2 regions of the Selenomonas oralis genome follow, and region 2 is predicted to be linked to the other one. Evidence: riboswitches for the same ligand, from Rfam matches in the RefSeq annotation. Region 2 holds a riboswitch; the other holds the start of a gene.
The links. A riboswitch is a leader RNA that binds a small molecule or an ion and turns the genes downstream of it on or off. The one in region 2 is predicted to bind cobalamin.

Region 1 (3,414 bases), 140 kb from region 2:
TCCCGCCTCGAGAGCCTTAACGATGCCGCCCTTGCCCTCGATTGCCTGGAACTCAGCCCAGATCTTTTCCTGAATCTCCTTCGTCAGCGTCTCTACCGCCCAAGATCCTCCCGCCGGATCAATCGGCTGCATCAAACCGAACTCTTCCTGCAGCATGACCTGCACGTTGCGCGCGATGCGACGCGAGAATTCATCGCCCTTGCGGATCGGCTCATCGAACGGAGCGTTCTCGAAGGAATCAAGTCCGCCGACGACGCCCGAGAAAATTTCCGTCGTATTGCGCAGCATGTTGACATAAGGATCGTAAACCGTCTTGAAAAACAATGCGGGGCGCGCATGGATATGGATGCGCTGCGCTTCCTCGCCGCCGCCAAACGCCTTGACGATCTGCGCCCAGATCGGGCGAACCGCACGGAGTTTAGCAATCTGCAGGAAGAAGTTCGCGCCCATGGAGAAGCCGAACATCATCTGTTCCGCCGCCTCGTCCACCGTAAGCCCGCGCTCTATGAGAGCGCGCAGGTAAGCGACACCGACGGCAAGTGTCGAAGCAACCTCCTGCACATCATTGGCGCCGCCGCGCGAAACAGCATCGCTTCGCACCATGATCGTCCTGAGCTTCGGAGCATACTTCTTCACCCAAAAAGCCGCTTCCGCCATCTCATCATAAAGCTGCGGAAGTGCGGCATAGTTCTCGCCGCGCTGAATCATTTCACCCAGGGGATCCGCCCCTACGAAACCGCTGAGCTTGGCGAGATCGCCGCCGTCGGAATTGACAGACGCCGCGACGAGAGAAAGCATTGGCAAGGACGAAGCACCCGCATAGATATAGAGCGGATGATGGTCGAGCTTCAAGCCGTTAAGCGTCGTGTGCATATCCTCGACCGTCGTGATATTGCACCCTTCATCACCGATCTTTTCGGCATCCTTGGCATCCTTGTTGAGGAGCGTCGCCGAATCCAGACGGATGTTATAAATCGTCGATCCCTTGTCCACCTCGCGGCGCAGCAACTCGTTGTTTTCCTCAGGCAGCGTCTCGTCGCACGACTGCGCGATGCCCCAAGGCTGTTCAATGTAGCCGTTCGGACGCACGCCGCGAAGGAAGTTGTCCATACCCGGGAAGTCGGTTCTCGGCAAGATTCCGTCTGTCATCTTGTGCGTGTACATCGGCTCAAACGTAATGCCCTCATACGTTTTCGTAAACATCTTCTTCTCGAAGGGAGCCCCCTTCAACAACTCGACGCAAGCCTCTTTCCACTCCTCATACGTCGGCGGCTCAAATTCGTCGAGCGGAACATCGGGGAAACTCGTTTGTTGTTCGGCCTTCTTCAAGATGGCCTGCAGGTCAAGGTTCTCATCCTGACCCTTTGTTTCATTGCTCATACTTCCACAGCCTCCCTTAACAATGATACGGAACACAACAAAACCGCCCTGCGTTTAAAAGGCGGTTTCTGTGTTCCGGTCGACAGGCTTCATGTAGAGATGCTTCTGCACGTCGTTTCCAGTCAGAACATCTTCTTTCCAAATAAAAATCCGGTGCCAAAAGCGCCGGAGAGCCCGCCGTGTCCCAGTACGGCAAAATCCCCTACCCATCGCTCGCAGGTATTGGCACACCTCAATGGTACGCCAACGGTGATGTCAAAACAGGCAGTTCTCCTGGCTCAGATTCATCGTCCAATCATGCCTTCCCAGAGATTTCTCCAGTGGCGTTCTATGACGGACTCCTCTTACAGTGGCGGGACCGCTCCGGCTTCTACCGGATTCCCTATTAAGTCTTGCGACACCTGTCTCCAACAATATGTTGTTTTCATCTTTATATTAACTCTATTTATTGGGGATTGTCAATACTTCCGAAGTCTTTTACAATAAAAATATGAGTTGAACCCCGACCTTTTCCCAAGACTCTTCCAAATCATGCAAGGAGGCTATTCCATGATCAAAATTCATGGCGCCGTCATCATAGAACAAGGCGTGACCTTTGCCATAGTTGTCGTCAAACCCCACGTCACTCAGTACACGGCACGCGCCGTATCGTTCCGCAACGAGATCGCGCCCTTTTTCCGCAACTTGCCCATCATCCTGATGTCGCAGGATCGCGATGGAAAACCGCGCTATTACGGCAGAAAGGACATCGTCGATTTTTTGAAAACAGTGAAAATCGAGCAGATTCCTTGGAAGACATACCATATCTATTAAAAGACGCACCTGCCCCAACAAAAGAAAAAGCGCCTGTCTTGGCGCTTTTTCTTTTGTCATCAGCAAACCGTCAAATCATATTCTTCGTATAGGCATCGTAAAGAACTTTGAGCTCCTCAATCTTATCATACATCTCCACCTGCAGGCCAGAAGCGGCAGCGTAATCGCCCTCATTCAACGCCTTGATCAGAAGCGTGAAAAGTGATTTCTCATCAATGCTGTCTTTTGCGAGATAGGAACGGATTCCATTGATCTTGTTCCAGTTGTAGGAATCCTGATCCGTTACGAAATCCGTCTGCACCTCGCGCGCCTTGCGCACGATATCACGATTTTCAGGAATGATTCGGCTGATGAGCTCCGTTTTCCAGCGCAGGAGCGCGCCCGCCTTGAAAGCGTCGATAATCTGCTCACGAAGTGCACCGCCTGCTGTAATGGCCTCCACCTTCTCCGGGTGGTTCTCAAAGCCCTGCATATTTTCCCAGACCGTCGACGGCGGCGCACCGAAGAGGCGATCGCGTTCCCTTTCGGTATAATCCTCGAATACATCGATTTCGCTCCTGTAAGCGCGATTCTTTTCGAGATAGAACCCCTCCTCGCCTGCATCTTTGGACAATTCCGCCAGCAGGGCATCCGTCGTGCGGGAAACAGCCGCTTTCACCCCATCAAGAACAGCGGAATAGACAGCTGCCAGGACAAGGTATGTATTGGAATACGGATTGCAGGCGCGCAATTCGAAGCGCGTCGCATAAGGATTCGTCAAATCACGAATCAAACCCGCAAGTATCGTGCGGTTGCGTGAGGGAATCTCGGGTGTGTGGCCAAGGGATGTGACAATGCAGACCGGCGCCTCAAACCCCGGCTTCAAACGATTCAAAGAATCATTCGTCGCCGAGACAAACGGATTGATAACCTCGTAATTCTTCAAAAGCCCCATGATTGCGCCATAACCGACAGCACTGAGGAAGTCCTTTTTCATATCCTGCGGCGTAAAGAGATTATAGACCTTGCCGTCTTCCATAACAGCGGCAATGCAGAAATGCGTATGTTCACCATTGCCCGCAAGACCGATCATCGGCTTCGCCTTAAAATTCACTTCAAGTCCGTTCTCGCGGAAGACCTCGCGCACGATCGTGCGCACGATAAGCTCATTATCTGCCGCCTGCAAAGCGTCGGCGAAACGCCAGTCGATCTCAATCTGCTCACAGACATGCGTCATCTTGC
Region 2 (3,414 bases):
CTCTTCTTGTCGAGCGTGATGGTATCCTGCAGCTGTACATTGAAGATATTCTGATCGAACTGGTTGCGCATCTGCGCCCAGAGATTGCCGATGCCCGCCTGCACGTCGTCGATGACCTCATCGAGACCATCGCCCCGGATTTTCATGCGTTCATGTGAATAGTTCATCTGGAAGTCGAGCATATTGTTCTTGCTGAGCTCGTATGTGCCGTCCACCTGTATGTTGTACTTTTGGGAACTGTATTCGCTCCATTCACGCATCGGTATCTTGATCATAAAGCGCAGACCATCGTGAATATTTTCGGCACGGTAGCGCTTGTTCTGTTTCATATAGTCGACCATCCAGCCCCATTCGTAATTCTTCCCTATATAGCGCCGCTGCACGAGAAGCTCCGCCGCACTGAGCGTCTGATGACGCTTATCGTATTTATAGAGATCGTATTTATCAACGAGAAGCCCCGGTTGAATCATATCGAAATAGCTTCGGTAATCGACCCAAAGGCTGTCGGGCAGATGGCGATTGACAAATTTGTACGTTCCCTTGATCATCCAGTCATCGTTCTGCCATTTGACGAGAAGATCCGAATTGCTGTAGTCGTTGTATTGCCGCCGGCGGCGCGGATCATCCGCAGCAAGTACCAAACGCCCCCCATTGTCCTCGAGCCACTGGATACAGCCATCTACATTAGCCTGCCATGCCCCAGCTCCATTCGCAGCATCATACGCCGCTCTTTCTGCCGGCGTCATAGCGAGGTAGCCTTGCAGCTCTGCCCGTGTCTCCATAATCAGCCGTCCATCTCCGGTATTCGTATAGAACTGCTCCGCCGCATAGCTGCGATAGGGGAAGTCACCTTCCCGCGATTCATGGTTCAGTCCGAAGAGAAGGCTGCCGGGGCCAAGCGGTGCGGTGATTTCGACTGACGCCTTCTTCCCGCCGAACGAAGCAGGGCCAACCTCCGCCGAGCCATGCGCCTGCTTCGGCTTCTTCGTCACGACGTTGATGACGCCGCCGATAAAGGTGCCCGCAAAGCGCGCGGGGATGTAGCCGCGGTAGACCTCGATGCGCTCGACGTTGCTGACGGGAATCGTCGAGATATCGACTGCCGCGTCGCCGCCGAGGTTCGTCAGCACGCCGTCGACGAAGACGCCGACCTGCGCCGCCGTCGAGCCGCGCACCGTCACCGTTGTATACTGCCCCTTGCCCTGAACCTCACGCACATGGACACCCGGCACCATCTTCAAAAAGTCCGGCAGCGTCTTCTGCTCGCCCTTGAATTCCTCCGGACGAATGACGGTCACAGTACCCGGAGAAAGCGTCTCTTCCCATTTCGGCCTCCTCGCCTCCACGGTGATGTTCTCCAGCGTGTAATCCGCCGTTGTATTGGCACTCGCATTGCCGCCCTGTGCCGGTGTCTGCGCTGTCTGTGCCGTGCCCGCATTGACTCCCTGCGCCGGAGTGGGCGGCGTCTGTGCAGGCTCTTCCTGCGCCCCCGACCCCATCGACTCCTGCCACAAGGGTTCCGTCTTCGATGTCTGCGCTTCCTCCGCTGCACTTGCCGTCAGCGGGGAGCCGAGGACACCTGCCGCAAGCATCCAAAAAACCCCTGCCACCAAACGCTGTTCCTTTCTTTTCGCCATAAAATGGACACCTCTTATTTCTCCATTGTAGGACATATAGGCATGATTCAGAATAAATAGATAATAAATCCTATAATCATATGGCATCCCTCTGACCACCCCGGCTTCCAAAAAGAAAAGCCGCCTGCAAGCCAACGCATTGGCTGAGGCGGCCGCAAAGCTGCGGAAAAAGAAAAACCGGTGCAAAACGCACCGGAGACAACTCTATCCCGAAACTCATAGACGAAATCCCCTACCCATCGCTCGCAGGTACCGGCTTTTGAGTTTCCTCAAAACCGACGGTGATGTTGAAGCAGGCAGTTCTCCTGGCTCAGATTCATCGCCGCACCAAACCTTCCCAGAGCGTATGCTCCAGTGGCAAATCCTGGTGGGCTCCTCTTACAGTGGCGGGACCGCTCCGGCTTGTACCGGATTCCCTATTAAGTCTTGCGACACCTGTTCCTTGATATATTTATTTTTTATGATACCATTAGTCACATTCTAACGCAGCAATAACTATTTGTCAATCCGCTATAAGGGCAGGATGGGTTCCTGAAAAAATTATAACTTTATAATCCGGCCCATCCTGTCTCCTCTATTCCTCAGCGTATATAAAAATCTACTGTGACATTGACCCGGACTTCTCCCCCGGTAGGATTCGGGTAACTGCCGACGGCCCTCGCGGCTGAAAGAGCCGCGTCATCGAGAATGCCATGCCCCGATGAGCCCAGCAGCGAGACGCTGACAATATTGCCGCCGGCATCCAGCACGCAATGAATGGTAGACGATCCCTGCATCTCCCGCTTGATTGCCATCGTCGGATACTCCTTGTTCGCAATGATCGCTGCCCGGAAGCCCTCAGTATCGAAGGGACCGCTGCCCGTACCCGGTGTATTGCCGTCGCCGGATCCTTGGCCATCGCCCGACCCATCGCCCGTGCCCTGGCCGTCGCCCGTGCCGGAGCCGCTGCCGGAGCCGGAACCGCCGCCTGTACCGGAGCCTTCGCCCGGGCCTATGCCGCTGCCGGAACCAGATCCCGTACCTGTACCGCTTCCGCCGCCGCTGCCTTGTTCTCCGCCCGTGCTGCCTCCCGTATTGCTGCCTGCATCCGTGCCTTGGCCGGAGGTGGTGTCACTCGGTCTGCTCTGCTCCTCGCTCTTGGCCGGAGGAGGCAATCGGACCGGTTCCTTCGTTGTTGCCTCAGCCGCCTTGGACGCAGCAGTCTGCGCCTGCTGTACCGTTTCCACACGTTTTTCCATTTCCGCTTCCTGCAGCGGTGCTGGAAAATCTGCTGTCGCTGCAGATCCGCCGCCGCCACCGCCGCCTTCGTGGCCGCTTCCTTGGCTGAAATTGGACTCCGCAAGATCGATGATGTACGTCTGCTGTTCCTTTTCTTCAGCGACTTGCGCCAGCCACAGAACGAGCAGGGCTGCTGCGACAAGGTGAAGCAGGAAGGCGATGAGCGAAGCCTTGAGCCATGAATGATTCTGCTCCATATGCTGTACCTTCTATTTCTTCTGTTCCGCAGCTATAGACAGCCGCTTCACACCCGCGCCCTTGAGCATATCCATAACGGCGACAACCTGTCCATGCGCTGTCTTCCTGTCCGCCTGCAAGACGACAGCGGCATTTGCATTTTCCTGCATGTGCCGCTTCATGATGACAGACGCATCCTGGAGGCTCACAGGCTTGTTGTCGACCGTGATATGACCCTTCTCATCCAACGTCATGATAATGGGCATCTGCACGGGGGCAGATGCGCTCTGCGCCTGCGGCAGCTGCACGGCAAGAGCTTTCT

Region 1: another riboswitch for cobalamin. It lies ahead of ACRTGH_RS11365 (methylmalonyl-CoA mutase family protein); the one in region 2 lies ahead of ACRTGH_RS11995 (TonB-dependent receptor plug domain-containing protein).

Annotation. Positions count from the first base shown of each region.
Region 1 covers NZ_CP194411.1:2,410,308-2,413,721, forward strand. The annotation lists gene ACRTGH_RS11365 (methylmalonyl-CoA mutase family protein) at 1-1,380, opposite strand, end outside; cobalamin riboswitch at 1,627-1,800, opposite strand; gene ACRTGH_RS11370 (hypothetical protein) at 1,930-2,193, shown strand; gene ACRTGH_RS11375 (type I glutamate--ammonia ligase) at 2,264-3,414, opposite strand, start outside.
Region 2 covers NZ_CP194411.1:2,552,747-2,556,160, forward strand. The annotation lists gene ACRTGH_RS11995 (TonB-dependent receptor plug domain-containing protein) at 1-1,637, opposite strand, end outside; cobalamin riboswitch at 1,916-2,091, opposite strand; gene ACRTGH_RS12000 (energy transducer TonB) at 2,219-3,112, opposite strand; gene ACRTGH_RS12005 (ExbD/TolR family protein) at 3,125-3,414, opposite strand, start outside.